DNA from 2 places in the Paraburkholderia sp. PAMB 6770 genome. Region 1 is predicted to be linked to the other one. Evidence: riboswitches for the same ligand, from Rfam matches in the RefSeq annotation. Region 1 holds a riboswitch; the other holds the start of a gene.
What was found. A riboswitch is a leader RNA that binds a small molecule or an ion and turns the genes downstream of it on or off. The one in region 1 is predicted to bind fluoride.
Positions count from the first base shown of each region.

Region 1 (11,934 bases):
AGATGGAGTTCGTCTCGGAGCGGCTGCGATGGATGGACGAGAATGCCCGGCTCAATGGATCGGAACTGCAGGTCGGATACGACGGCGATCGGCCTAAGGTTTATCCGTGGGACCGCGCGCGTGACCTGCTCGACCGCACGGTCGGTTCGCTCAAGAAATCCGCCCGGGAGCTGAATTTCAGTCCGAATCTCGAGGGGATGCTCGATCAGTTACAGGCACGCTCGTGGGCCCGGATACGCGAAGCGCGTACAGCAGCGCTCGAGCAGTCGAAGGAGCGGTCGCCATCGCAGGATCCGCCTGGACCGGATCGCTAGACCATTTGACGTACCACCAGGAAGTATGACCGATCAGAAAGGAGCCCCACCATGTCTGAAGCCCTGTCGCCTGCCGAGCCGGTCATCAATCTGATCGAGCAGGATGTTTCCGGGCGTTCGCCAGCAATTGAACCCCCGAAAAGTGATGGCGATACCAGTCGTCTCGACGCTGCCGCTCTGGATGCGGTGTCAGCCCGGCGCCGGCGCGAGTTCGACGCGGCGCGGGCGCGTCTGCGTGATCAGACCACACGGGACGATGCCGGTGCGGTCCGTCAGTCTGCCTCCCGCCCAGCCGGCGACGCTCCAGTGGAACGAGAAGATGCCGGTGCCATTCGCGCGCCGCTAGACCAGCCGCCGGAACGCGTGCGCAAACGCTACCTTCGCGCGGGAAACCAGTATTTTCTGAAGGATGCGCCCTATCAGCTCGCGTTCGAGGATATCGGACCGTACCTCGTCACCGAACACAACCGGCCGGATGTGGTGGAGTCAATGGTCGACATGGTGGCGGCGAAATCGTGGCGTCGTATTCGCGTGTCCGGTCATGAGGTGTTCCGCAGCGAAGTGTGGCTGCAGGGATCGCTACTGGGCATCGAGGTCAGCGGGTATGAGCCAAAGGCCGCTGATCTGGCGCGTCTGGCCGATGTGCGGAAGGTTCGTCTGAACAACCGGATCGAGGCGGATGCGTCGCCGCGCGCTGCGGGTTTGCCGATAGACGTGGCAGAGCGCAGTCGTGCACCGTCTGCCCCCGCACCAGCCGCCGGGCCGCCGAATGTGGCGGACGGTGCCGCATCTGCAGCCCTGCGACGTGATGCTCAGCGGGGAGAGCCTCTTGACGCGAAGCGACAGCCGGCGACGGGCGACGAATCCGACACCCCGAGGCGATATACCGGCGAGCTGCGCGAGCACGGCGGTGCGCCGTACCAGAATAATCCGGCGCGCAGTGAGTCGTACTACGTCGTGTTCCGCGATGCGACGGGTGCAGATTACGTGGTCTGGGGCGTGGATCTCGAGCGTGCAGTGCGGGAATCGGGCGCGCAGCCCGGGCAGCAGGTCGCACTTGAAAACCTGGGGCGACGGCTCGTCACCGTCAAGGTACCGATCCTGGACGAGCACGGTGTGGTGATCGGCGAAGACGAGCGCGATGTGCACCGGAACACCTGGCAGATAGATGTGATGCGACGAGAGCGTACGGCGGAGCAATCTGTGTCGGAACCCGAACGCGCAGCGGGAGCAGACGCGGCATCTGTGGTGACGAACGCGCGCGAAAGCGGCCACGAATCACGACGCCCGAGCGTTTCCGAGCAAGATAAGGTGCTGCACCTGGCTGTGCTCGTCGGCGCGATGCGGGAGCAGGGATTCAGCGCGCGCTCGATCGAGCGTGTGCAACGACGTGCGGAAGCGCTGCTCGATGCGTTTGGTCGCGAGGGAATTCCCGTGCCGCGGCCGAAGGTCTTCGATCCGAAAGCGCCGTCGGAACGGGATCGCCGGACACGCACTGCGGTCGGACGTACGCCTGCGCGGGATATCGAGCTGGAGCTGGTGCACACGCCCGTCGAACCTTCGCCTGCGCGCTAGGAGCTGTCATGCGTGTGCGTGAACGTGAGCGCCTGTGTGTCGAGCTTGGTGGCATGAGACGGGATTGGGATCGCTGGTGCTTTCGCCGGGGCTTGACCGCTGGTGAGGGGGCCCGGCAACTGGTTGCCGCCGCGTTGCGTGCTGACGCTGGCAATGGTGATCCAGGGATAGAAGCGGATATCCGCTGGACTGCTGTCGATGATCCTCGTACCCGGATCGAACTCAGGCTGACGCCGGCCGAACTTGAGGCGGTTGGGTTGCGCGCGGAGGCATCAGGCCTGACCGCGAATCGCTGGATCGTTGCGCTGATCCGTGCGCAGTTGACGCACGAACCCCAGCTCGGCGCGCGGGAAATGCGGCTGCTGTCGGATTCGAATTTGCAGCTCGCTTCGATCAGCCGGTGGCTCGGACAACTTGTCCGCGGCGGCCACATACGACCTACCGCACAGGATAGGAACGGGGATATCGAGGCCATCCGTGGAGCGATCGATGCGCATCTGCGGGTCGTGTCGGTCGTGATACGTGCGAACCTGGATCGATGGAGCCGGTGAGATGCCCTATCCGAAGGTCTACATCGATGCGATGCTTCTGAACTGGGGTGACCGGCTGTTTCAGGAGCCGTTCAGGCACGCACGGGCACAGCGGCTTTCGCATGCGAGCCTGCGCGACGAGGCTGCGCGTATGCGCGAGCAGCTGGCGCGTACGCTCAGGCACACGCCGGAGGTGATGATCAAGATCACGAACAAGGCATCGGGCGCGCAGGGTATCGGCGCGGTGCGCCGGCACCTTCGATATATTTCCCGGAACGGTCAGGTTGAGCTGGAAGACCAGAACGGGGACCGGATCGCAGGCGCCGATGCTGTACGTGATCTTGTACTGACCTGGCAATTCGGTGGATGGGGGATACCGGAAACGAGTGCCCGTCGCGAGGTATTCAACATCCTGCTGTCGATGCGCCCGGGTACGAACCGTCAGGCTGTGAAGGACGCGGCGCGGGATTTTGCGGCCGTCGAATTTGGGGATGGGCGTGCCTATGTGTTTGCTGCGCATGACGACGAGGCACACCCGCATGTTCACCTGAGCGTGCAGGTGCGTGGGCCGGATGGCCGGCGCCTGAATCCGCGAAAGCAGGATCTGCGGCGCTGGCGCGAGCGGTTCGCCGAGCAGCTCCGCGCGAACGGGGTGGATGCCAATGCGACGCCGCGACGGGTGCGTGGCGAGACGCGACGGTATCCCGTTCAGGGTGTCAGGCATATGGTGGAGCGTGGCGAAACACCGAAGTACTGGCGCGCCGTGGCGAACGAAAAGCAACGCCAGGCTGGGTGGCAGGCTCACGACATGGCATTTGCCGTGTGGCGGGAAGTGGCGCGGACAGTGGCTGCGTCCCCAGCCGGTGCCGATCGCGCGATGGCCGTCGGCATCGTCGAGTTTGTGCGTGCGATGCCGGTCCAGCGGGACGCCGTTGTCCCCGAGCTAAGGCACGATCCTGCACCAGTGCGCGAGCTTCGGACCGCGCCGGAGCGCGATAGTCAGCCTGACGGTCCTGATCCAGACATCGAACGCTAGGACCTTCTTCCCGAGGTATGATCGCAGACACGCAGTTCTCTCAGATTCCAGCTTGACCCTCGGATAGCTGGAACTTCTTCACGCCGGCTATTGCCGGCGTTTTTTTATGTTGACCACGCGACGGGCACTCTGTCAGCCCGTACGGAGATACCGTTGTGGATCGCCTCACATGATCTGACACTGGTGGGTGATCCATACCGCTATCCGGTCTGGCTGCTCGCGAAATGACCCCTCGCTGCGACCTCTGACGACGCGGAGTCCTTCCAGTTCGTCCCCGGCTGGACGCGACGTCCGGCGCTCGAGGTCGAAAGGCGAATGTGTCGACCGGACTGGTTTCAATGCGAGTGTGCCCTCGTGGCCACGGAGATACGCGGCCATCGGTGCCCGCCGAGAAAGGTTGCGCCGGCAACCACCGCCGGACGCGTGGCCGCGAACGCGGCGGCCTACCGGCACGATAACGGACGGGCGCCAGGCGCGTTCAGGCAGGCATCGGTCGCGCCCGTCGGGTTGCCGCCCGCTCATGCACAATGCGATGATAAACGTCCCTAAACCATTTCCTGACGGTTCATCGCGCCATCATGTTACTCACACAAGGGGAAGCCCGTAGCCACGACATCGACCGCAACCTCGCGTGCACCCTGGCAGCGGTGGCGGGTGCGCTCAACACGGCCGCTTTTCACGCGGTCGGGTTCTTTTCGGCCAACATGACCGGTAACGTTTCGTCGTTGTCCGACCATGCCGCGGATGGCGAGTGGTGGACGGGACTGTTCTATCTGGGCATCGTGCTGGTCTTCATCGGCGGCGCGTCTGCGTCGACGCTGCTGATCAGCGCTGGCCGGCGCCGCGACATCGACGGTATCTACGCGATCGGCATCCTGGCCGAAGCGGTGCTCATGGGGCTGCTCGGGCTGTTCGAATGGCTTGTGCCGTCGCATGAGCATGGGCCGGTGCTGATCCTGGGGCTCAGCTTTCTGATGGGGATCCAGAATGCGGTCGTCACGCGCATTTCCGACGCGCGGGTTCGCACGACACACGTATCGGGGATGTCGACGGACATCGGCATTGAACTCGGCGTGCTGTTCGATATGCTGCGCGGCCGGGAAAGCCGGGGAGCAGCTGCGGAATACGGCGCGAAGCTGCGGCTGCACGCATTCACGGTCCTGTCGTTCCTGGTCGGCGGGGTGGCGGGCGTGCTGATTTACCGGGAAATTGGCACCCTGCTGCTTCTTGTTGCCGCTGCGATGCTGTTTGCGCTGTCGTCCCGGGCGCTGCTTCGCGCGAGGACGTGGACCGGGCGTCCGCCCGTCAAACCGTGAATCGGTGCGTGCCGAGCCGGTTCCCGTCGGACGGTCGACGGACGCAGGCCGATGTCGCGCACGTAGCGCACAAGGTCGATCAAGCAGGAGACCGGTTCCTGATGGCCTAGCCAAACGTCCGCATGGGTGATGACCTGAGGCAACGCCGCAGCGGCGGCGATCCTTCCGGGCATCGGCAGGTCGAGGACATGGTAGCGGTTGCCCCTGGCAGTTTTGACAATCACCGATGCCCCTTCTTCGAGGCAGGTCATCCCTTTGGGGTGAAGGGCGTGGATAGCGGGCAGGTGTGACAGGCGTCGCGTGACGCGCCTGATGCTGCCGGGACTCTGCGAGGGTCTGCGCGAGCGGATGCTCCGCTTGCCCGCGCGGGCGGTTGCTCATCGGTTGGTGCAGGGATGGGGCAAGGAGCGCCGCGCCGATCCCGCGATCGGTCGCACTCAGGCCTACGATGATCCAGATACCCGTATAAGCAAGGTGGATGCATATCCTCCCGGACGGTTGCGGCTGCAACAGGCGGCTGGCCGTCGACGCGTTCGTCTGGCGTCATGTCGTCGGGCTCACAGTTCAGTATGCTCGACAGGATGAGACGCAGGATGACACACCCGACGAGATGACGTTGGACAGTGCGGACATTACGCGGCGCTCGCGATCCGCATCTCGAGGCCAGCGTCAAGCAGGTCGATAGCCAACCCGTGAATGAGCCGGCGATGGCCGAACAAACAGGACAGAGGCGGGTGCGTCCAGGCTGTGCTCGCCCGGGCGAGGAGGGCCTGATTGCTTTGCCGCCAGGAAATGGCTTCGCGCCAGTTGAAATCCGATGCTGACGGTGCCGGCCATCAGGTCTGCCGGGTCCGGAAGTTGCGGCGCTCCGGAAGCATGACTGGTCGACGTCGACATTGACGGCGTGTGTTGAGGGGGCGCTGGTTCCGTGCGAAGCGTTGATGTACCGTCCGCACTTGTAAGCCAGATGACGTGGGCGTAGACTGACTGTGGGAGATGGCATTCCTCCAGATAACCGCCCCACTGGGCTAATGATGCCTACAGGCTCGGGAAGAGACACTGTAGGCGTGCGCGCGAAGCGTGCTACCCCCTCTGTATCCATGCCGTGATTGCGGCGCTTTCCGGTTCTCCAGCAACGCTCTGGCCACTTCAGTCAGCCCGGGTTGACCATGCACGTGTCAGCCAGGCCAGCGAGCAAGGAACAGGGGGTACAAGATGGAATTCCACAGCATCCTCTTCGAGGCACCAGAAGATGGGCCGCCATCCCGGGACGGCGCGCAACCAGCGTTCTTTGGCGACCTGAATCTCGATCAGTTCGTGAGCGAAGTCACGCGTGGATTCGATGAATACGACCTTGCTCCATTTTTTCGTACGGAGTTGATCCGGCAGAGTGCGGTGGTATATCGGCACGAAGTCATGCGGGACTTCGACAGCCAGGATGTTCTGCTTGCCATCCAGGCTTTTTCTCTCGCAATGCGGAAAATGCGTGCATGTCTGACGGATGTGCAGAAGCTCTATTATCCGCGGCAGAAACAGTGGTGGTTCGTTGAAGGGGCGTCACGTTATTGCAAGGGTATCCAGTCGTTTTGCGAAGCGTTGCGCACGGCCGGCCCCCAGTCGAGGGGGTTGACCGCTTTCAGTTCGTGGCTCGCGCGATACCTGCAGTCCGCACCCTTTGTGAAGCTGTGTAACGACGTACAGGAAGTGCAGGACGCTCTGGCCGCCGTGCGGTATTGCATCCACCTCAACGGAAGCACCGTCACGGTCTTGAACTATCATGAAGAAGAGGACTACAGCACTTACGTGTTGAATATTTTTGACCGCTTCAAGCAGGGTTCGGTCAAGGATCATAGCGTTGAACTGAAAGACTGGCCCGAGATGAATCATGTCGAGGCGCAAATACTGGATTGTGTGGCGGAACTCGATCCGCAGCCGTTTATGCTCCTCAATCGCTTCTGGTCCAATCATAGCGATTTCGTCGATTCGACGATTGCGGCGTTCGACCGGGAGATAGAGTTTTACGTGGCTTATCGCAGCTACATCCAGCTCTGTCGCGAAGCCGGCCTCCCGTTCAGTTATCCAGTCGTCTCGCGCGCGACCAAAGCGGTGCGGTGCGACGGCACGTTCGACCTTGTATTGGCCCACAAGCTTTGCAGGGACAAGGTTGCGGTTGTCTGTAATGACCTGTATCTCGAAGGACAGGAACGAATATTTGTGGTGTCCGGGCCCAACAACGGGGGCAAGACGACCTTTGCCAGGACGTTTGGGCAACTCCATTTTCTCGGCCGGCTGGGGTGCCCGGTGCCAGGGCGAAATGCCCATCTTTTTCTCTACGATCGTCTCTTCGCACACTTCGAGCGGGAAGAAAACACGCTGGATCTGCGCGGCAAACTTCAGGACGACCTGATGCGAATGCATGAGATCCTGCGGGCGTCCACGCCCAACAGCATCATCCTGATGAATGAGATTTTCAGTTCGACGACGCTTGCCGACGCACTGTTCCTCTGTCGCAAGATTATCGGCGAGATCATGGAACGGGATGTGCTGTGCGTATGTGTGACGTTTATCGAGGAACTGGCCCGGCTGGGGCCTCAAACTGTGAGTATGGTGAGCGAGATCAACCCGGAGAATCTTTCTGTCCGAACGTTTCGGGTCCGCAGGCGTCCAGCGGACGGGCATGCTTACGCGCTTTCCGTTGCCGAGCAATACGGTCTCACCTATGAACGTATCAAGGAGCGCCTCGCATCATGAAAGCCTATCTGCTCCATGACGCGCGCGATTTTCCCTGGCATCGCGATGAATTCTGGAATGAACGGACGCTGAACCAGGACCTGGAGCTGGAGACGCTTTACCGGACAATGGCCGCAGGCGACGAATACCTGTATGACACGGTGAAGAAGGTCGTTCCTGTTAGCCTGAGTGACCTCGTCGCGATACTTTATCGTCAGGCAATCCTGAATGACTGTATCGAAAATGAAGAAACGGTGAGGCAGCTGTATGCCATTGCCGTGGAAGCGCTGGACGTTGAAAAAAAGAGCTTTTACTGGAGTATCAGTGCGTCGCCGGGCAGCGTGCTGCATAGCGCACGGGACCTTGTTCAGGCTTTGCTCGGCGTTCTCGGAAAGCTGCGTCGCGTGGCCGACGACAATATCGAACGGTTCCGATCACCCGGTTTCCGTCGTTTCTACGACATGATCCAGTCGGAACTGACCGACGATTATTTCGTAACCATCACGCGATGCCTGAAGGACCTGAAGTTCAGCGGCGGGGTGTTGATCAGCGCCAGACCCGGTCGCGGAAACAAGGGGGAACAATACATTCTGAGGAAGCCGCACGAGAAAGATCCGAATCTTCTCAGGCGGCTGTTTACAAAAGGTCCGCCATCTCGCACATTTCGTATCCCGGATCGGGACGAAAATGGCGCGCGGGCACTAAGCGATCTTGAGGCACGCGGCATCAACCATGTGGCTAATGCACTGGCACAGTCGGCCGACCACATGAAAAGCTTCTTTTTCATGCTTCGCGCAGAGCTTGGCTTCTATATGGGATGCCTGAATTTGCGCAGCGAACTGCAGCGGCGGGGACTGCCGGTCTGCTTTCCTGTGCCGTGCGCGGCGGCTGAGCGCAGGCATCGCTACCGGCAGCTCTACGATGTGAGCCTTGCCTTACGCCTGGATCAGGCGCCTGTGGCAAACGATGCAGACGCAACCGACAAGAATCTCATTGTGGTGACCGGTGCGAACCAGGGCGGAAAGTCAACCTTCCTGCGCAGCGTCGGTATTGCGCAGATTCTCCTGCAGGCCGGAATGTTCCTCGGCGCCAGTGAATTCGAAGCGAATGTGGCGAAGGCGATATTTACACATTACAAGCGGGAGGAAGATGCGACGATGCGAAGCGGCAAATTCGACGAAGAGCTTAAGCGCATGCGAGAAATTGTCGATCATCTGGTCGAGCACGGCCTGTTTTTGTCGAACGAATCGTTCGCATCAACGAACGAGCGTGAAGGTTCGCAGATAGGTCGGCAAATCGTGGATGCATTGCTCGATCGTCATGTGAAGGTGGTGCTCGTAACACACCTTTTTACCCTCGCACATGGCCTCCATGAGGCGGGCTCTTACCCGACCCTGTTCCTGCGTGCTGAAAGGCGGGGCGACGGGGTGCGGACGTTCAGACTTGTTGAAGCGGAGCCGCTGCAGACCAGTTTCGGACAGGATCTGTACCGGCAGATCTTTCGCGACGCACCACGCCCGGACGAAGAAGCGGGAGGCGAAAACGGCGTGCTGTCCGGGATGGGCGAGACCTGAAGTCCGGGAACGTCGGCAGAGCGCGTACGAGGCCGGAGCTTGCTGAAGCAGGTGGTCTGGCACAACTGTGGTTCGCGAGCACGCCGGTGAAGTGATGGTGGGTCACGGCTCGCTAGGCAGGCGGACGTCATGCCGGAAATCATTCAACCGGCTGGCCGCGGGTTATGCCGCGACGCGCAGATTGAACCCGTCTCACGGACCGGCTTCGCTTCCTGACCAGTCGCTCAGCTCTGCAGAGCGAAGACGCGCAATGTCGTCCCGCAAACGTTGAAACGCCGCCTGCGCGCCAGGCTCATGGGTGCCGCGGGTGCCTTGAAGCCGCTCGATATGTTCCGTGAGTGTCCTCGCCAGCGCAGATAGCACCTGGTGTTTCCAGGCTTCCAGCAGTTCCAGATACGCGCAGAGCGATCGTCCGACCAACTGCATGGAAGGGCAACCTTGCAAGGCGCGGCGAGCGCTCAGATAAAAACCCCACCGTCCCAGCACCCATCCTAACGAGGGTGGCAATATCGTTGCAGGCAACCCATCGTGGAGGACAAACGCGGGTACGACAGGCAAGTCAGGCAGCGGTGGTATCAGTCGCGGTGCGTCGAGTGTGTCAGCCAGATGATGCAACGTGATGTTCGCTCTTGCGTTCAGCGTTTCAACGGCGCGCGTGCATGTGCCGCAAAAGGCAAGAGCCCGGGCATTCGCGGCGAGCTCGACAAGCCGGGTGACGTCGAAGGACCGGTCATGCGTCTCCGACCAGAGTGCCGCCGCGTTGTGGGCGATTTCGTTTACGAGTCCGTCCATCGCCCGCGTGACCTGTGCAACGGGATCGGCCGGTGAGCGGATCGCCGCGTCGACGGCCTCACGGTCTGCAGTCGTACGCTGAAGCGCCTGGTCCAACTGTTCCCCTGGACGGGGTTGCGGTTCATGCCACAGCAGGCGGATCTGGAGCGCGTCAAGCACGTCCCGACGCAGCATCGCGAGCTGGCGCTGACGCATGTCGGTTCGCTGTTTGCGGCACTCTGCAAGCATGTCGGCAAAGGGGCCATCGATCCAGGCACGGCACCACGGCGGAACATTCTCCTGTGTACTGACAAGATAGACCGGAACCTCGATATGGGTACTTTTCCACAGGCCGCGCACGACGTGCTCATAGATTCTCCAGCGGTCATCGGCCCCTGCGAGGTCGATTTTCGTGACCAGAGCGGCGACCCGTGCGCCGCGGTTGCAGAGTTGACGTACGAAAGCCGCTTCACGTAGCGTTAGCGGGGCCGCAGCGGAGATGAGCACGACCGCGATATCGCACCAGGGCGCGGATGAAGAGCTTCCCTGTGCAATGTCGGGCCTTTCCCAGTCGATGCCGGGTGTGTCGATGAGCGTAATTCCGTCTGTGAGTAGCGGCGCGGGCGTGTCGAACGTCATCCGCGTCACCCCTTTGATGTTCCGGGGATTGGAGTGCTCATCGGCAAACTCGGCGATCCGCGCACGGTCGATGAGTTCGGTCTTCGCTGCGACACATTCCACCACGCCTCTTTCGACTTTTCCGTAGCGGATTTCCACCGGCACGGCGGTGGTGGGCAACGCGGCCACGGGAAGAAGCGGGCTACCCAGCAGACTGTTGATCAGTGACGATTTTCCTGCCCCGACTGCGCCAAACAGTCCGACGACAATGTCGGCGGATCCGTAATGGCGCTCGAAATCGATGCTTCTGCGATGAAGATCACCGAGTCCGTACGACGCGCTAATGCGCTCAAGCTCGCCTGTCAACGGATGAACGGGAGCGTGGTCGGCAGTGTCTTGCGCATTGGCGTGGGAGGGTGGGCGAACGGTGTCTCCGGTATGCGCGTCAACGTGGCGCGATAACGACGCCTGCAGTGCATTGAGCAACGTCATCAGGTGACCGACGAAGCGACTGGCGTCCTCGGCTGCACCCTCGGTCATGTTCTCGTTGCTCGTCTTGCAGTTGGGCGTTGCTGTGCGCGGGTCGAGCTCCGACAGGACGAGCATGGCTTCGCTGATTCGCAGTTTGCAGGATTCGAGGGCGCTGGCGCTGGGAGTCGGGAGGGAAATCCGGTGCCGGGCGGAAATTCTCTGCATGGCGGCGCGGATCAGCTCGAGCTCGTTCAGAATCAGTGTGTGTTGTACCGGGACCGCATCTGCGATTCGCGAAGCGAAGGGGGACTGCTGCACGACGGGATCGAGGTAATGGAGTACGTCTGTCAGGCAGCTATCGATGCGGACGAACGCTTCTCCAACCCGGCGCGAGTAGGCCGGAGGGAACGGGAGGCGCCTGTTGTTTCGCGTCATGTCGTTCTCCTGATCGGCTCGGCATCCAGGGTCTGCAAGACTTCGCTCCAGCCGCTGCACCAGCCGATGGACGCGATCAGCGCACCGCGGTCCTCCGTCGAGTCTGTCCCACGACTATCCCAACGGAAGGCGTGTTCGAAGCGGGCGAGATGCTCCGCGATGCTGGATGCGGTCGCACGATGACGCCGCAAGGTCGGTGTTGCCTCGCGCGTCATGGATTCAATGAGATGCGGCCGGCAAAGGACGTCGCTCCCATTGCCGGCGCATATGCCGCAGACGTGCCGCAGCCATCCGTCGCGGTTTTCGCGCGCGAAGGCAAGGGCATTGGCAAGGTCGCGGCCTTGCGTGAGCCGCTCCGGTGGCGCGTTCCCGGGGGACCCGGGCCCATAGCCCAGGTTGCACATATGGCAGGGTCCTGACGCACGCAACCGATGGCGTGCCATCCCGACGGGTGCAAGACCGTACAGGCCATGCTCGTCGAGCAGGTGCGAAGCGCGGCGCATCAGCTCGTTATATAGGATCGTGCTGCCATGGATCAGGTGAGGGCGAAACGCGGCTTCAACA
Region 1 covers NZ_CM173239.1:333,107-345,040, forward strand. The annotation lists gene AC3AP7_RS19085 (PriCT-2 domain-containing protein) at 1-314, shown strand, start outside; gene AC3AP7_RS19090 (LPD7 domain-containing protein) at 366-1,889, shown strand; gene AC3AP7_RS19095 (plasmid stabilization protein) at 1,904-2,440, shown strand; gene AC3AP7_RS19100 (relaxase/mobilization nuclease domain-containing protein) at 2,442-3,455, shown strand; gene AC3AP7_RS19105 (YoaK family protein) at 4,034-4,771, shown strand; fluoride riboswitch at 5,755-5,819, shown strand; gene AC3AP7_RS19110 (MutS-related protein) at 5,987-7,522, shown strand; gene AC3AP7_RS19115 (MutS-related protein) at 7,519-9,075, shown strand; gene AC3AP7_RS19120 (dynamin family protein) at 9,268-11,370, opposite strand; gene AC3AP7_RS19125 (hypothetical protein) at 11,367-11,934, opposite strand, start outside.

Region 2 (17,496 bases), on a different replicon from region 1:
TCCGCCTTCGGCGGCATGTTCATGCGCACGCTCGCGTCCACGGTGCTGCGCCGCTTCGGCTTTCGCCAGGTGCTGATCGTCAACGCGGCGCTGTCGGGCCTCTCGATCGCGATCTGCGGCACCTTCTTCCCCGGCACGCCGACGTGGTGGATCTGGCTCATCGTGCTGCTCGGCGGCTTTTTCCCGGCGCTGCAGTTCACCAGCCTGAACTCGCTGATCTACGCGGACATCGACAGCCGCGACGTGGGCCGCGCCACGAGCCTCGGCAGCGTCGTGCAGCAGATGTCGCTCGGCCTCGGCGTGACGATCGGCGGAATCGTGCTGCAACTCTCGCAGACGCTGCACGGACATGCCCAGATCGCATGGAGCGATTTCTGGCCCGCGTTCCTCGTGGTCGGCCTGTGCTCGTTCGCCTCGATTCCGGTCACGCGCCGCCTGCCGCCGCAGGCCGGCGACGATATCGCGCGCGGCACGCGCGGCTGAACGCGCCGCGGGCAAGGTGACTGCCCGCGCGGCCATGCGGGTTGCGCGGGTTGCGCGGGTTGCGCGGGTTGCGCGGGTTGCGCGGGTTGCGCGGACATCATACGCACGACAACCACGACAGGCGCTGCGCCGTCCGCCCGATCCCGGCCCGCGACACCGGCACGCGTGCCCGTGCGCGCCGATGCGCGCTCTAGTCCTTCGCGGGACGGCCGGTCTTGACGGTTTCCACCGCCGCGACTGCTGCGAGAAAATCCTCGCTCGACGCACGTTCGAGCAGCAGCAGTCCCGCCCGCAGCACCTCGCTCTTCTTCACTTCGAGCCCTGCCTGCAGGCCTTTCTGCTTCAGCATGGCAATCTTCGCATAGTCGGACTTCGGCATCGTGAAGCTGTCGCGCACGACCTTTTCCTTCTTCAATGCGTCTTTCTTCGGCGCATTCTTTTTCACGGTTTCCTTCTTCACCGCGCCTTTCTTTGCGACGTCCTTTCTCGCGCGAGACGCCTTGCCGTCCGCCGCGACTGGGGCCGGTGCCGCAACGCTCGTCTCCACCGCTGCCGGATCGGCTGCGGCTGCGGCTGCGGCGCGGGGCTTGCGCGCCGGGGTCGCCGTCACGCGCGCGTCGGCTTTCGCCTTTGCGCCCGTCTTTGCGCCCGTCTTTGCGTTCGTCTTTGCGACTGTCTTTGCGTTCGTCTTCGGGGACGCGTCGGCTTTCGCATCGGCCTGGGGCTTCGCTCGGGCCGCAGCCCGGCCGCGCACCGCCTGCGGTGCGGCGGCCGCGGCGTCGGCACCGTCGGCGGACGCGCTCTTCGGAAAATGGAAGGCCTTGCGGGTCGGCTTCCTGACGCCCGGTTCGTTCATCACATGCTCCCTTTCTTAAACGGTATAAACAGTATATACCGTTTTAGGGTGCTCTCCGTGTGGGCGCAGCGCGTCCGCACGCGGCGCGCAACTCCAACCCTGTGATCAGGCGCCGGCCAGAAAACGCACGGCGTCGTTCAGTCCGCCGGCAACGTCAGCGCCGCGACCTCGCAGTTCGCCAGCGCGCGCAGCAACGCCGGGTCGAGCAGCAGTTTCGCGACGCGCACCCCGGCGCCCATCACGACCTGGCGGCGCGCCATCACGGCCGCGTCGACCAGGATGCGCCAGTCGGCCGGCACGCCAAATGCGGTGATCCCGCCAAACTCCATCCCGCTTTGCTCGACCGCCAGCTCGCGCTTCGCGAACGACAGCCGTTGCGCGCCGAGATGCGTCTTCACCGCGCCGTTGATGTCGAGCCGCAGCGCACCGAGCGTGACGATGGCAGCGTACTGCTCGGCCCCGTCTTTCCGATAGCGGATCACAATTGTGTTCGCGCAGTCTTCGAGGCCGAAGCCGTAGCGCGCACTGAAGGCGGCGGTATCCGACGCGTCGTCGCTGACGCTGAAGACCGCGACGCCTTCGGCCGGCAAATGCGCAATCACATGCGCCGGAAGATGATCGCCGAGCGCGCCGGCGGGGATCAGATCGAGCTGCGGGACGGATTCGTGCGAGTGCATGGCGGGCCGGCAATGGAGGACTGCCCGCTATTTTATCGGCTCGTGCGCCAGCGTGCAGCGTGCACGGCGACGCCGCACGGCAACCGGCCGTCGTGGACCGTGCGCGCCGCGCGCGGCGTCGCACGCCACATGACGGACAGGCGGATCATCCGGCGCAGGCGGAGCCGAAGCATGCGCGCACGCTCAGCTGCCCAGTCCCGGCGACAGGGCCGCATCGCCAGATAATCTGCAATCCGAACGATATTTTTCGATCAGACGGGCGCGCGCATCGTCGAGGTCCGGCGAGTAGTTGTCGATTGCGGGCCGATAACCGACCGACTCCAGTTCGGTCAGCTCGCGCATCAGGTCCCGGTGCGTCACCACGCCGTGAGCCGGCGCAAACGGGTACGCGTGGCACTCGGCGGGCGTGAGCGTGGTCGAAGCGAGCGCCGATGCGCTCAGCACCGCCAGCGCGGCGGGCACGATCAATCTGAAGCAGCGTTTCATGAATGTCTTCCTCCAGGGCGTCCCGCTCGCACCGGATCAACGGTGCGAGGCAGTCTGACGCGGGACGGCGGCAGGGGAAAGGTCAGGACTGCGTGGCTAGCGTAGGGGGGCGGGACTGTCGCACACGCGTCGCGCCGGTGAAGATTCTTTTAAGGTCCGCGCGGCATCGACGATGCGCGATAACGGCGGCGGCGCTGCGGCACATCGCACGTTACAGCGTCTGCGCGATCCGGCTCGCAATGCGCGCGATGCCCGTCGCGATGCGCCGCTCCCGACGGCTATCGAGAAAGACAACAACGGCTCGTGCGCGATCGGACCTTTCGTGCAGCTGTTCGACGACGCCTTCACGCTCGACACGGTGCGCGCGGCGAGCGTGTCGCTGCGCATCGAAGGCGCGGACGGCTTCGTGCTCGAAGGCGTGAGCCACATGGCCGAGATCAGTCGCGATCCGCTCGAGCTCGTCAGTCAGACCTGCGGCCCGCATCACCAGTACCCGGACGGCTTCATGCTGTTTCTCGGCACGATGTTCTCGCCGGTCAAGGACCGCGACAGCGAAGGCGGCCGCTTCACGCATCATCTGGGCGACGTCGTGACGATCTCGACGCCGTCGCTCGGCGCGCTCGTCAACACCGTGGGCCTCTCCACCGGGATCGCACCGTGGACCTTCGGCGTACGCGCGCTGTACCGCAGCCTCGCGGCGCGCGGTCTGATCGCCGGCTAGACGCGCCCGCGTGCGGCGCCGCCACGCATGATGCGCATCGCACGCATCACGCGCGCTACGCGAGCGCGACGCGCGCGACCGCGCTCACTGTCGCGATGCCGAGCGTCGTCATCAGCAGCGACGCACCGACATGGACGACGATCTCGCACGCCGCCCAGCCGAAGCGGCCCTGCTGCAGATCGGCCACGACTTCCGCGGAAAACGTCGAGAAAGTCGACAGACCGCCCATCAGCCCGGTGATGACGAACAGCCGCCACGCGCCCGGCAGCTCCGGCAGCCGCGCGAAGAACGCGACCGCGACGCCGATCACATAACCTGCGATGAGATTGGCCGCGAGCGTGCCAGGCGGAAGGTCGGGAAACAGGCCGTTGAGCCGCAATCCGAGCGCCCAGCGCAGCAACGAGCCCAATGCGCCGCCCGTTGCGACAGCAAGAATCGAGAGATACATGACGATGCCCCAGAAAGAAACACGTGCGGCGCGAGCCGCGCACAAAGGCGTGCTCGCGTGACGGGTTGTAGGCATCATCGGCTCGGAACGAGCGGTTAAGGGAGAATGCCATCTCCAGGTGCGGAGTCTATCATTCCGACTCCGTGCGTCAAGGCATTCCGCGCGCCGTGCGCACGGCGCGCGGAACGCCCTGCCCCCTCCCGCTACCGGTCGCAGCCGAGCTGCCGCCGGCCGGCCGCGCTCAGATCCGCTTCGCCCGCGCGGCCGCTGAAGCCGGTTTCGAAGTGATCCGCGGGAAAATCCGGCGGGCTCTCGCCGCTCAGGAAAGCCGGCCACTGACGCTTCAGATAAGCGTCGTTCTTCGCGCAGCCCGGCGCGGCCGCAATGTACATCACGTTGCTGTAGCCGGCGCCGCGATGCGCGTCCTCGACCGCATGAATCACGTCGCTGTGCCAGAACACCGCGTCGCCTGGCTGCATCGGCGGAATCGACGATAGCGCGTCGTGCAGCGGCGCATGCCAGCGCGGACTGATCGACAGCGCGCGGCCGGGCCGCGCGCCGCACAGGTCGTCGTCGGCGACGTCGTCCTGCAGCGCACGCAGCAGCACATAGACCATCGCGTTCGCCATCGGCACCAGTTGCAGCGTGCCGTCGCCCGGACCCTGCGGGGTGAGCGCGGTCCATCCCTGGAAGGTGCGGAACATCGAGCACACGGCGGGCGACGCGATCTCGCGCGCCGCGGGACGATAGGCCGCGTCGAACGCGTCGTAGCGACGCCAGTCGCCGCTGAACACGTGCCGGTAGACGCGCCGGAAGCCGTCGTCGAGCCAGCGCTCGACCGAGCCGCCGTCGCAATGCGCGGACAGTCCGAGCGACGCGGAGCCGGGCGGCCTGCGCCGCAGGCGGTCCGCGTACACGCTCACGCGGTCCGGGTCGAAGTGCGTGCGCCCTTCGCTTTGCCACTTCCACAGGCGGTTCAGGAAGATGCGCGTCAGCGTGAGTTCGGGCGACTGGCGGGCCTCCACCTGCGGCGGCGACCAGTAGATGCCGTAGATCTGCGGCTTGCCGGACGCGAGGTTGCCGAAATAGCGGTCTTCGGCGCGGCGCGCCAGCTTTTCGTCGAGGCGATTGCGGTCGACGTACTGCGCGATCGCGTCGTCCCACGCGGCCGCGCGCGACGCATCGAACACGCCGCGCACGACGCACGCGCCGCGCGTCCTGAGCGCCGCGATCGCCGCGTCGCTCACGCACTGGCCGGCGATGTCCGCATAGGCGATCTCCGGGATCACCGCCTCGCCGCGCTGCCGCTGCGCGACGATGTGCGCCGCCTGGCGACGGATATCGTCCTCGACGTCGCGGAATACCTCGCGATAATGCGGCAGGTTCTGCCGCAACTGGCGCTTCGCGGCGCGAATCGCCGCGGGCAGGTCTTCGATGTGCAAGGCGTCCAACGTCGGTCTCCGGGTGAGTGAAAGTGCCCACAGGTTAGCGCCGCGCGCGCATCCGAAGCGATACAATCCGGACAGCCTTTTTGCGCATTCAGACAATGAAACCCGCGTACGAACACGTGACGATGGACGCCGGCTGCTCGATCCGTGTGTTCCACCGCAAGCTGCCGCGCATTCCGTTCGAGTGGCACCGCCATCCCGAGTACGAGCTGACGCTCACGCTGAACAGCCGCGGCAAGCGCTATATCGGCGATTCGATCGGCCACTACGGGCATCACGACCTCGTGCTCGTGCCGCCGGACTTGCCGCATACGTGGTCGTCGAACCGCTCGATCGACGCGCTCGCGCCGCAGGTGGCTGTCGTCGTCTGGTTCGACGGCGACTGGGCGCGGCGCATCGCCGACTGCTGCGCGGAATACGAGGCGCTGCGCAAGTTGCTGCGGCGCGCCGCGTGCGGGCTCGCGTTCGCGCCCGAGGTGGGCGCGGGGACCGCGCAGCGGCTCGATGCGCTGCTGTCGCCGGCGCCGCGCGCGCGGCTCGGCGCGGCACTCGACCTCCTGTGCGCACTCGCGGACTGCGACGCCACGCCGCTCGCGTCGCCCGCCGCGTTCGACGACGTGCACACCGGGCGGCCGTCCGGGCACGAGCCGGAGCGCATCGACCGCGCGCTCGCCGTGATCGACGCCCGCTTCGCGCAACGCGTCACGCTGCGCGAACTGGCCGAGGCGGCGCGCCTGTCCGAACGCACGCTGAACCGCTACTTCGTGCGGCACCTCGGCGAAAGCGTCGGGCAGTACCTGACGCGCGTGCGGATCGGCCACGCATGCCGGATGCTCGCCGACACGACGTGGCCCGTCTCGGTGATCGCATCGCGCGCCGGCTTCCCGAACGTCGCGAACTTCAACCGGCAATTTCGCGCGCTCAGGCAGACGACGCCGCTTGCATGGCGTCGTGCGTTCGCGGGGGGCGGCGGCGTCGCCGAGGCAGCAACGCCGCTCGACGCGCGGCCGCCGTCGCTGGATGCGCTCGCCGGCGGACCGCACAGGCCGCGACGCAGCGGGCGATCCGTTTGAGCGCCGCGGCCGCATGCTTCATCGACTGCCTGATCGGAACGATCCGCGCGAGCATCGATGCCGCGACGCCCCAGATGCGACGGCTGCTGCATTCGGTCGAGTGGCTGCTCTAGCGGCGTTGCGCACGCACCGCGCCCGCCATTGCCAGCGCCATTGCCAGCGCTATCGAGCCAGGCCCGCTCCGCTGCCGCCCAGATACGCCGCCTGCACGCGGCTGTCCTTCATCAGCGTCTGCGCGGGGCCGCTCAGCGCGATGCGGCCGCTTTCGAGCACGTATGCACGCGACGCGATCTTCAGCGCCTGGCGCGCGTTCTGCTCGACCACGAGAATGGACGTCCCCTCGCGGCTGATCTGCCCGATCATGCCGAAGATCGCGCGCACGAGCTTCGGCGCGAGCCCCATCGACGGCTCGTCGAGCACGACGAGGCGCGGCTTGAGCATCAGCGTGCGCGCGATCGCGAGCATCTGCTGCTCGCCGCCGCTCAGCGTCCCCGCGAGCTGGCTGCGGCGTTCGAGCAGACGCGGAAACGTCTCGTACAGCGCCGTCATGCGCGCGTCGAGCACGGCCGCGTCGCGCCGGATCAGATAGCCGCCGAGCCGCAGGTTCTCCTCGACCGTCAGCGCGCTGAAGATGCGCCGCCCCTCCGGCACGTGCCCGAGCCCGAGCGGCACGATGCGGTGCGCGGGCCAGCCGTTCACGACCTGCCCGTCGAGTGCGATCTCACCGGCGCGCGGCCGGATCAGCCCTGAAATCGCCCGCAGCGTCGTCGTCTTGCCGGCGCCGTTGCTGCCGAGCAGCGCGACGATCTCGCCCTCGCCGACCTCCAGCGAGATGCCGTGCAGCACCTCGACCTTGCCGTAGTTCACGTGCAGATCGCGAATGCTCAGGAGTCCCACAGCGACGCCTCCCCGGCCTTGCCGTCGTCGGCCGTCTCGTCGGTGTCGGCCGTGCCCAGATACGCGTCGATCACGCGCGGATCGGCCTGGATGCGCGCAGGCTCCCCCTCGGCGATGACCACTCCGTGATCCATCACGACGATGCGGTCGGACACGCCCATCACCAGCATCATGTCGTGCTCGATCAGCAGCACCGTCACACCGTGCGCCCGAATGCGGCGGATCAGCTCCATCAGCGCCTGTTTCTCGGTCGGATTCATCCCGGCCGCCGGCTCGTCGAGCAGCAGCAGGCGCGGATGGCTCGCGAGCGCGCGGGCGATTTCGAGCCGCCGCTGATCCCCATATGGCAGGTCCGCCGCGCGCTCCCACGCGCGCGCGCGCAGTCCGACGAAGTCGAGCCACGCGAGCCCGTCGGCCGCATGCCGCGCCGTCTCCGCGCGCGCGGACGGCAGCCCCGCCAGCTCGGCGACGACCGGCGCGCGGAAGCGATGGTCCATGCCGACCAGCACGTTCTCGAACGCCGTCATGTCGCCGAACAGCCGGATGCCCTGAAACGTGCGCGCAATCCCGCGATGGACGATGCGGTGCGGCGCGCCGCCCGCGAGCGGCACGCCGAGCCAGCGCACCTCGCCGCCGGTGAGCCGGATCACGCCCGTCAGGCAGTTGAACACGGTGGTCTTGCCCGCGCCGTTCGGCCCGATGATGCTCAGGATCTCGCCGGCCGTCACCGTGAACGACACGTCCGCCACCGCGCGCACTCCGCCGAAGCGCCGCTCGATGTGGCGCACGTCGAGCAGCATCTCGCCGGGCACGACCGCGCGCACCGGCGCGGCGCCGGCCTCGTCGTCCGCCGCGCGCGGCGGCACGGCGCGGCGCGGCGATGCGGGCCACAATCCTTGCGGACGCAACAACATCAGGATCACCAGCGCGATCGCGAAGCCGAAGATGCGCCACAGGCTCAGAAAGCGCAGCATCTCCGGCAGCCCGGCGACGATCACCGCGCCGATCAGCACGCCGGGAATGCTGCCGCGCCCGCCGAGCACGACGATGATCAGGATCGTCACCGACTGCAGGTACGTGAAGCCGGTCGGGTCGATCGTGCCGAAACGCGCGGCGAACAGGCTCCCGCCGAGCCCGCCGATCAGCGCGCCCATCACGTATGCGAGCAGCTTCGTGCGCAGCGTCGGCACGCCGACCGCCTCGGCGGCCGACTCGTCCTCGCGGATGCTGGTCCACGCGCGGCCGAGGCGCGACTGGCCGAGACGGATCGCAAACACCAGCACGCAGCCGACGAACACGATGCCGAGTTCGTAGACCGCGCGCGGCGATGCGATCTCATAGCCGAACAGGCTCGGACTCGCGATCCCGTAGATGCCGTTCGGCCCGCCGGTGATGTCGAGGTTGGTGGCGATGATGCGCACGATCTCGCCGAAGCCGAGCGTGACGATCGCCAGATAGTCGCTGCGCAGCCGCAGCGTCGGATAGCCGATCACGATGCCCGAGGCGCCCGCGAACACGAGGCTGAACGGCAAGGTCTCCCAGAACGACAGATGCAGCAGCGTCTCCATCATCGCGGTCGTGTAGGCGCCGATCGCGAAGAACGCCGCGTAGCCGAGGTCGAGCAGCCCCGCATAGCCGACCACGATGTTCAGCCCGAGCCCGAGGATCGAGTACGTGACGATCGTGAGCGCCACGTCGACGATGTAGTTGCTCGCGACCGCCGGCAGCGCGGCCGCCGCGGCAAACAGCCCGAAGCCGGCGACGCGGCGCGGCACGGCGGACGAGGGGGCGAGCGCGCGCACCGGCTACATCCTCTCGACCACGCGTTCGCCGAACAGCCCGGTCGGCTTCACGACGAGCACGGCGATCAGCACGCCGAACACGAACACGTCGGTCCATTGCGACGACACATAGCCCGCGCCGAACGCTTCGAGCAGCCCGATCAGGATGCCGCCCGCCATCGCCCCCGGAATATTGCCGATCCCGCCGAGCACCGCGGCGGTAAACGCGCGCAGTCCCAGCACGAAGCCCATGAAGAAGTTGATCTGCGTGTAGTAAAGCCCCTCCATCACGCCGGCCACCGCCGCGAGCGCCGAGCCGACGAAGAACGTCAGCTGGATCAGCCGCTCGACCTCGATGCCCATCAGGCGCGCGGCGTCCTGGTCGATCGCGAGCGCGCGCATCGCGGTGCCAATGAACGTGTGATGCACGAAGAAGTAGAGCGCGAACATCAGCGCGAAGCTCGCGCCGACGATCCCGACCTGCGCATACGTGATCTGCACGCCGCCGATGAAAAAACCCGCTTGCGTGAGCAGGTGCGGGTAGGTCTTGAAGCCGGCGCCGTACAGCAGCAGCACGCCGTTTTCGAGCGCGAGCGACACACCGAGCGCGGTGATCAGGATCGACAGCCGCGGGGCACGCAGCAGCGGCTGGTACGCGAGCCGCTCGATCGCGAGACCGAGCAGGCCCGTCGCCAGCATCGACACGACGAGCGCCGCGACCAGCGCGACGAGCCACGGCAGATGCGTGGCCGCCAGCGCGGCGAGCGTGGTCCAGCCGAGGAACGCGCCGACCATGAAGAGATCGCCGTGCGCGAAGTTGATCAGCCGGATGATCCCGTAGACCATCGTGTAGCCGAGGGCGACGAGCGCGTAGAACGAGCCGATCGTCAGCCCTTCGACGACGAACTGGAAGAATGTGCTCATGGCGGCAACCCGTGGACGAGGACTGCCCGCGCTACTTCATCGCCACCCACTTCCCGCTGTCGTTCAGCATTTCGTATGGCTGGAACGCGTCGTTGCGCACGATCACCGTGATGTACACCGCGTGGCTGCGGTCGCCCTTCGCGTTGAAGCCGATCGACCCGGTCACGCCCTTGTAGTCGCGGATCTTATGCAGCGCGGCGACGACGTCGGCCGGCTTCGTGGACTTCGCATCCTCGATCGCCTTCGCGGTCACGCCGACCGCGTCGTATTCGTAGACCGAATACGGCCCGGGGCCCTGTCCATATGCTTTCGTATAGCCGTCGACGAAGCCGTGCGCGCTCGACAGGAACTGCGCGAGCGGCGCGGTCGTCACGATCATCCCGTCGGCGGCCGCGCCGGCCGTCTTGAACAGCGTCGGATCGTTGGTGCCGTCGCCGCCCATGAAAGTCGCCTTGTAGCCGAGCTGGCGCGCTTCCTTGACCATCAGCCCCGCTTCGGCGAAGTAGCCGGTGTAGTAGATCACGTCGGGCTTGAGCGCGTTCACCCGCGTGAGCGTCGGCGAATAGTCCATCTGCCCGGCCGTGATCGAGTTCGCGTACACGACATCGACGCCGTCCTTCTTCAGCGCCTCGACGGTGTTCTGCGCGAGCCCCTTCGAATACGTCGTGTTGTCGTCGATCACCGCCGCGCGCTTCGCGTGCAGGACATTCTTCATGAAGCTGGCGGCGAACGGACCCTGCTCGTCGTCGCGTCCGATCGTGCGGAACACGTTGTCCCAGCCCATCTCGGTCAGTTGCGGATTGGTCGATGCGTCGAGCACATAGGGAATGCCCGCCCGGTGGAACGCCGTCAACTCGGGCAGCGCGGCGCTCGAACAGTAGCCGCCCGCCACCGCGACCACGCCCGCGTCGATCAGCTTCTGCGCGGCCTGCACCGCGGTCTGCGCATCGCAGGCATCGTCTTCCGGGATCAGTTCGATCTTCTTGCCGAGCACGCCGCCCGCCGCATTGATCTTCTCGGCGGCGAGCTTCGCGCCGTTCAGGATGTCGGTGCCGGCGTTCGCCGAGCTGCCCGACAGCGGAACCGGCACGCCGATCCTGATCGTATCGCCCTGGCTGTAGACGGCGGTGGGAACGAGGCCGGCCGACACGGCGAGCGCGACGAGCGGCACAACGGTGGTCAGTTTCGTGCGAAAAGCGCCTTCATTTCGAATAGCCATATCGTTCTCCTTGTTGTGGAACAGTGGCGCAATCGGTCGAAAAGCGTCTGACGAACGGCCCCGCGGGCTCCCGCGCGGCGGCGGCACGCAGCAAAAATCCGGCACCCCGGCCGCAGGGCCCGGGAAAGCATATCCCCGGGTTACCCCGAAAGCGCTGGATTCATCATAGATCGCTCTGTCGCCAGTATGAAGGAAGAGGAAACACGTAGATCGCGCCGCCTTGCCGCGCTGCCGCTCCTGCGACAGCCTGCGCGCGGGCCGCGCGGCACACGGTGCGGTATTCAACAGTTCCTTACATCGCGCCCGCCGCGCTCAGGCATGATGACGGTCGCGGCCCGCCGCATCCGTGCTCCCATCCGGGCGCGTCCGGCGAGCCGGTCCCTGACACAGGAGATGCCCATGCCTGCCCACACGATCCGCCTTCACCGCGTGATCCGCACGACGCCCGAGCGCCTGTACCGGGCGTTTCTGGACGCCGATGCGCTCGTCAAATGGCTGCCGCCGCACGGCTTCACCGCACGGGTCCACCAGCTCGACGCGCGCATCGGCGGCCATCACCGGATGTCGTTTGCGAACTTCACGACCGGAGACAGCCACGCGTTCGGCGGCGAATACCTCGAACTCGTGCCGCACACGCGGCTGCGCTACACCGATCGCTTCGACGACCCGAACCTGCCCGGCACGATGGAGGTGACGGTCACGCTGCGCGAGGTGGCGTGCGGCACCGAGTTGCAGATCGTCCAGGAAGGCGTGCCCGAGGCGATTCCGGCCGAGGCCTGCTATCTCGGCTGGCAGGAATCGCTTGCGCTGCTGATCGCGCTCGTCGAACCGGAGATCCGCCCCGGCTAGCCGCGCGCGCCAGTGCGCGCGACGCTCACGCATGCGCGGGGTCGCGCAGCCGGAACTGCGCGACCGCAGCGGTGAGGCGTGTGCTCTGCTCTTCGAGCGACAACGCCACAGCCGACGCTTCCTCGACGAGCGCGGCATTGCGCTGCATCGTCTGCTCCATCTGCGTGACCGTGACGTTGACCTGCTCGATCCCGCACGACTGCTCGTCGGACGCGATGCTGATCTCGCCCATGATCGTATTGACGCGTCCGACGGCTTCGACGAGTTCGTCCATCGTCGAGCCCGCCTGCGCGACGAGGCCGCTGCCGTCCTCGACGCGGCGGGCCGACGCGCCGATCAGTTCCTTGATCTCTTTCGCGGCGGCCGCGCTGCGCTGCGCGAGCGCGCGCACCTCGGTCGCGACGACCGCGAAGCCGCGGCCCTGCTCGCCGGCGCGCGCCGCCTCGACGGCCGCGTTCAGCGCGAGGATGTTGGTCTGGAACGCGATGCTCTCGATCACGCCGACGATGCCGGAAATCCGCGCGGAACTCTCCGCGATCGCCGACATCGTCGCCACCACGCGCTGCATCGCCTCGCCGCCGCGCGACGCGATGCCGGCCGCGCCTTCGACATAGGTCCGCGCATCGCGCGCGTTGTCCGCGTTCTGGCGCACCGCCGCGGTCAGCTGCTCGACGCTCGCGGCCGCCTGCTGCAGCGAGACCGCCTGCTGCTCGGTGCGTCCCGACAGATCGACGTTGCCGCTCGCGATCGCCCGCACGTCGCCGACGATCGTCTCCGTGCTCGCGCGCACCTGCCTGACCGTCGCGGTGAGACCGGCCTGCATCTGCTGCAGCGCGTTCAGCAGATAAGCCATTTCGTTTTCGCGGGCGATCACGACGGTGCCGGTCAGGTCGCCCTTCGCGATCCGCTCGAAGTGATCGACGGCCGCGTCGATCGGCTCGACGATCGCCTTCGCGAGCGCGCGCTGCGCGAACAGGCCGACGACCAGCGCGAGGCCGGCCACCGCGCCGAGCGCCCAGACGATCCGGTGAAAACGCGCGGCGGCCGCGTCGTAGCGGGCCTTTTCGCGCGCGACCTGAAAATTTTCGAGCGCGCCGATCGCATCCTGATAGGCGGCGAAAAGCGCAGGGGGTGCCGCGTGCAGCGTGTCGAGGAAATTGAAGCCGTCATCGTGATCGAGTTGCGACAGCGCTTTCAGGAACACCTGATCGAGCAGCGCGCCCCGCTTCGCGTGCAGCGTGTCGTAGAGCGCCTGCTCCTGCGGCGCGCGGCCGTGCAGATGCGCGTACGCGTCGAGTTCGTCGTTGCTCTGCCGCAGCAACGCATGCAGTTGCGCGATCTCCGCTTTCGCGGGCTGCCCCGCGCTCACGCGCTGCGCGACGTCGCCGAAGCGCTCGCGCAGCACGAGCATGCGCTCGGAACTCGTCTTCAGGTGCAGCAGCGACGCGGTGTCGTCGCGATACATCGCTTCGAGCGATGCATTGCCCGCATACAGGCCGGCAACGCACGCGCCGACGACCAGCACGAGCAGCAGCGTATAGCCGGCGATCGTCGCAGCGAGTCCGCCGCGGATGGTGAACAGTTTTCGCATGACGATGCCCATAACGGGTGGCCGGACGCGTCCGATGACCAGATGGAGGGACCCGGCACGAAAGACGCGCGGCATCGCGCGACGCGGCGATCGTGGGGCTGCAGGCGGAATAACGGCGCATCGGATGAGGGGGTTTTGCGCGGACGCGACTTCGATGTGGCGAATTGCGACATCGCGGCCGCCGGCTTGCGATGCCTGGGGGCGAAGCGCCGGGGAGCGGCGCGGCGTGCGGCCGGGACAGCGGACGAACCCGTCCATGCCGGCCTTTCGGTATGAATCTGGCGCAATGTCGCTTGCCGAAGACGCCTGCGTGATTGGCCGCCATTCGGTTACGACATACAATCGTCTCGCCCGACCAGAAGATAGAATTTTCTGAAATGACCGAATATTCATGGACCAATTTTGAGCATTTCGTCAGAAACGAAGCGGGCTTGTCCCGGTCAGCCGCGCTCTCCCAATCGACCCGATTACATGAAGACCTGAATCTGACCGGTGACGACGCGGGCGCGTTTATGGCAAGTTTTTTTGAAGCATTTCCAGTGGCTGGCGGAGATTACGATTTCCACCGCTATTTCCTGATGGAAGGCGAAGGATTGCTTTATTCGTTCTTTCAGCGCTTTATCATGAGAAAATCGCACACGTTCAGACGCGAGCCGCTCACGTTGGGCCTGCTGTATCAGGCCATTCTCGACCGGAAATGGGATAGCGAGCGACTGGCGCGGCTGGGCAGGTAAATGCGTTTTGCGTCCTGTGTGGAGGAAACATCGCAGCGCATGGGCCTGTCGGGAATTTCGTGTTTAAGGCATAACATGCTCCCAAGGAGAGTTTATGCCTCGCAAACCTAAAGCCCAGCCGGCGGATCTGCCGGCGATTCCCGCCGAGTTGCTTGAGCAGTTCGGCAACGGCCCGATGACAGCCGAAACCATTAGCGCTGCGACGATGGCCTTCAAGAAGGCCCTGATCGAGCGTGCGCTGAACGGAGAGATGAACCATCATCTCGGTTATCCCACTGGCGCGGCCAGGCCGGCCGACGTTACCAACCAGCGTAACGGCCGGGGTGGCAAGACGGTTCTGACCGAGCATGGTCCTGTCCGTATCGAGGTACCGCGCGATCGTGACGGTAGCTTCCAGCCGATCCTGATACCCAAACACGAGCGACGCTTCACCGGCTTCGACGACAAGATCGTCGCCATGTACGCCCGCGGCATGACGGTCCGGGAAATCCAGGGCTTCCTGCTTGAGCAATACGGCACCGAAGTCTCGCCCGACTTCATCAGCTCCGTCACCGACGAAGTCATGGCCGAAGTCACCGCCTGGCAAAGCCGACCGCTTGAGCCGATGTATCCGGTCGTGTTCTTCGACGCCTTGCGCGTCAAGATCCGCGAAGACGCCGTGGTCCGCAACAAGGCTGTCTATCTGGCCTTGGGCGTGCTGCCCGATGGTTCGCGTGACATTCTCGGTTTGTGGATCGAGAACACCGAAGGCGCCAAATTCTGGATGAAGGTATTCAATGATTTGAAGACGCGCGGCATTGGCGACATTCTGATTGCCGTGACCGACGGCCTCAAAGGCATGCCCGAGGCGCTGGCAGCTGTGTTTCCTGCAACGACGCTGCAAACCTGTATTGTCCATCTGATTCGCAATAGCCTGGCCTACGCGAGCTGGAAGGACCGCAAGGCGCTGGCGGCCGCGATCCGGCCGATCTACACTGCGCCGAGCGCCGAAGCCGCGCAGGCCGAACTCGATGCCTTTGCCGAAAGCCCGTGGGGTCAGAAATTCCCGACAGTCAGTGTTGCCTGGCGCAGCGCCTGGGACCGCGTGATTCCGTTCTTCGCGTTCCCCCCGGACATTCGCAAGGTTATATACACTACGAACGCCATCGAGAATGTCAACTCGCAACTACGCAAGATCATCAAGACGCGCGGCCATTTCCCAAGCGACGATGCCGCGACCAAGCTCATCTGGCTGGCATTGCGGAATATCACCGCCGACTGGGGACGCGCAGCAAAAGACTGGAAAGCGGCCATGAACCAATTCGCTATCCTCTACGCGGATCGATTTGTTCGGCCATCCGTGTGATTCTCAACCCCGCCTTGAACACGGAATTCCTGACACCCCCCAGCGCATCGTATTACCCGGACCTCAATCCGCCCCTTCAAGCCGCTTCAAGCCGCTTCAAGCCGCTTCAAGCCTCTTCACGCCTCTTCACGCCTCTTCAAGCCTCTTCAAGCCTCTTCAAGCCTCTTCAAGCCTCTTCAAGCCGCTTCACCCCCCTTCCCCCTCTCCCTCTCCCGCCAGCCACGCACAGAACATCGCTACCCGCTCGTCCGCTGCCTTCGCGTCGGGCACATACGTGCAATAGCTGCGTGACGGCAGCCGCGGACCCGTGAACGGCATCACGAGCCGAGCGGCCGCGAGATCGTCCGCGACGAGCGCGCTCGGGCCCATCGCGATGCCAATGCCGTCGATGGCCGCCTGCAGCGTCAGATAGAAGTGATCGAAGGTCAGACTCGCGGCTGGACTGAGCGATGCGACGCCGGCCTTCGCGAGCCAGTCCGGCCATAGCCGCGGCAGGCTCGACGTATGCAGCAGCGTATGCCCGCGCAGATCACTGGGCGTGCGCGCGGGCACGCGCTGCAGCAGGTGCGGACTGCACACCGGCACGCGCTCCTCGGACAGGAACACGTGCATCGTGTAGCCATAGAACGTATCCGGACCGCCGCGGATGATCACATCGTGCGCGTCCTTCACGCTTTCCACCGGTTCGTTCGACGTCTCGACCTTCACGTCCAGCTCCGGATGCCGGTCGCGAAACCGCGCGAGGCGCGGCACGAGCCAGCGCAACGTGAAGGTGGCGGGTGCGTTCACCGTCAGCGTCCGCGCGACGGCGCCGGCAAGGCCATACGTCGCGCTCGCGCGCGCCAGTTCGTCGAATGCCGGACCGATCCTGTCGAGATAGGCCTTCGCGGCCGGCGTCAGCGACACCCGCCGGTTGTGCCGCTCGAACAGCGCCGTGCCGAACCACGCTTCGAGCAGCCGCACATGCTGGCTCACCGCGCCGTGCGTCACGTGCAGCTCGGCCGCGGCTTCCTTGAAGCTGCCGAGCCGGCCTGCCGCCTCGAAGGCGCGCAACGCATTGAGAGGAGGCAGCGTTCGCTTCATTCAGGTCAGTTTTCGTGACGCAAATGGTCAATTTATCGGGTTTGCCACCCGGCAGCAAGATAGATATTCTGCTTCCTGATACCTTGGAGCGAACCCATGTCCGTCGATGTCATGCTGATCGTGCTGTTCGCGGCGTTCCTGCACGCGAGCTGGAATGCCGTGGTGAAGTCCAGCCCGGACAAGTTTCTCGACGTGGTGTTCGTGACCGCCGGGGCCGCGCTCCTGTGCGTCGTCGCCCTTCCGTTCGTCGCGGCGCCGCTCGCGCCGAGCTGGCCGTTTATCGGCGCGTCCGCTGCGATTCACGTGCTGTACTTCCTGCTGGTGGGGGCCGCCTATCGCAGCGGCGACATGAGTCATGCGTATCCGCTGATGCGCGGCACGCCGCCGCTGCTCGTCGCGCTCGCGAGCGGTCCGCTGATCGGCGAGCGGCTGACGGGCGGCGAATGGAGCGGCATCCTGCTGATCTGCGCGGGCATCCTCGGTCTGCTGTTCACGCACGCGAGCCGCGGCCTCGCGAACCGCACGACCCGTCTCGCGCTGGCGAACGCGGCGGTCATTGCTGGCTATACGCTCGTCGACGGCACCGGTGTGCGCGTATCCGGGCATCCGGTCGCGTACACGATGTGGATCTTCGCGCTGACCGCGCCGCCGCTCGTGATCTGGGCCGCGCTGCGCCGCGGCCCGGACCTGCTGCGCCACGGCCGCGCCCGCGTGCCGCTCGGGCTCGCGGGCGGCGCCTGCACGCTCGCCGCGTACACGCTCGTGCTGTGGGCGATGACGCGCGCACCCGTCGCGCTGGTCGCGGCGCTGCGCGAAACCGCGATCCTGTTCGGCGCGCTGCTGTCGGCGTTCGCGCTGAAGGAGCGCCACGGCTACGGACG
Region 2 covers NZ_CM173238.1:2,278,406-2,295,901, forward strand. The annotation lists gene AC3AP7_RS10290 (MFS transporter) at 1-483, shown strand, start outside; gene AC3AP7_RS10295 (hypothetical protein) at 674-880, opposite strand; gene AC3AP7_RS10300 (hypothetical protein) at 864-1,358, shown strand; gene AC3AP7_RS10305 (YbaK/EbsC family protein) at 1,477-2,016, opposite strand; gene AC3AP7_RS10310 (DUF4148 domain-containing protein) at 2,200-2,502, opposite strand; partial or broken gene AC3AP7_RS10315 (fumarylacetoacetate hydrolase) at 2,786-3,223, shown strand; gene crcB (fluoride efflux transporter CrcB) at 3,279-3,671, opposite strand; fluoride riboswitch at 3,733-3,796, opposite strand; gene AC3AP7_RS10325 (DUF1479 domain-containing protein) at 3,875-5,122, opposite strand; gene AC3AP7_RS10330 (cupin domain-containing protein) at 5,218-6,192, shown strand; gene AC3AP7_RS10335 (ABC transporter ATP-binding protein) at 6,355-7,089, opposite strand; gene AC3AP7_RS10340 (branched-chain amino acid ABC transporter ATP-binding protein/permease) at 7,077-8,891, opposite strand; gene AC3AP7_RS10345 (branched-chain amino acid ABC transporter permease) at 8,895-9,794, opposite strand; gene AC3AP7_RS10350 (branched-chain amino acid ABC transporter substrate-binding protein) at 9,826-11,013, opposite strand; gene AC3AP7_RS10355 (SRPBCC family protein) at 11,413-11,862, shown strand; gene AC3AP7_RS10360 (methyl-accepting chemotaxis protein) at 11,888-13,453, opposite strand; gene AC3AP7_RS10365 (DUF1493 family protein) at 13,831-14,187, shown strand; gene AC3AP7_RS10370 (IS256 family transposase) at 14,282-15,532, shown strand; gene gcvA (transcriptional regulator GcvA) at 15,719-16,615, opposite strand; gene AC3AP7_RS10380 (EamA family transporter) at 16,712-17,496, shown strand, end outside.
Region 2: it holds a riboswitch for fluoride, as region 1 does, so the genes downstream of both, crcB (fluoride efflux transporter CrcB) here and AC3AP7_RS19110 (MutS-related protein) in region 1, are expected to answer to the same signal.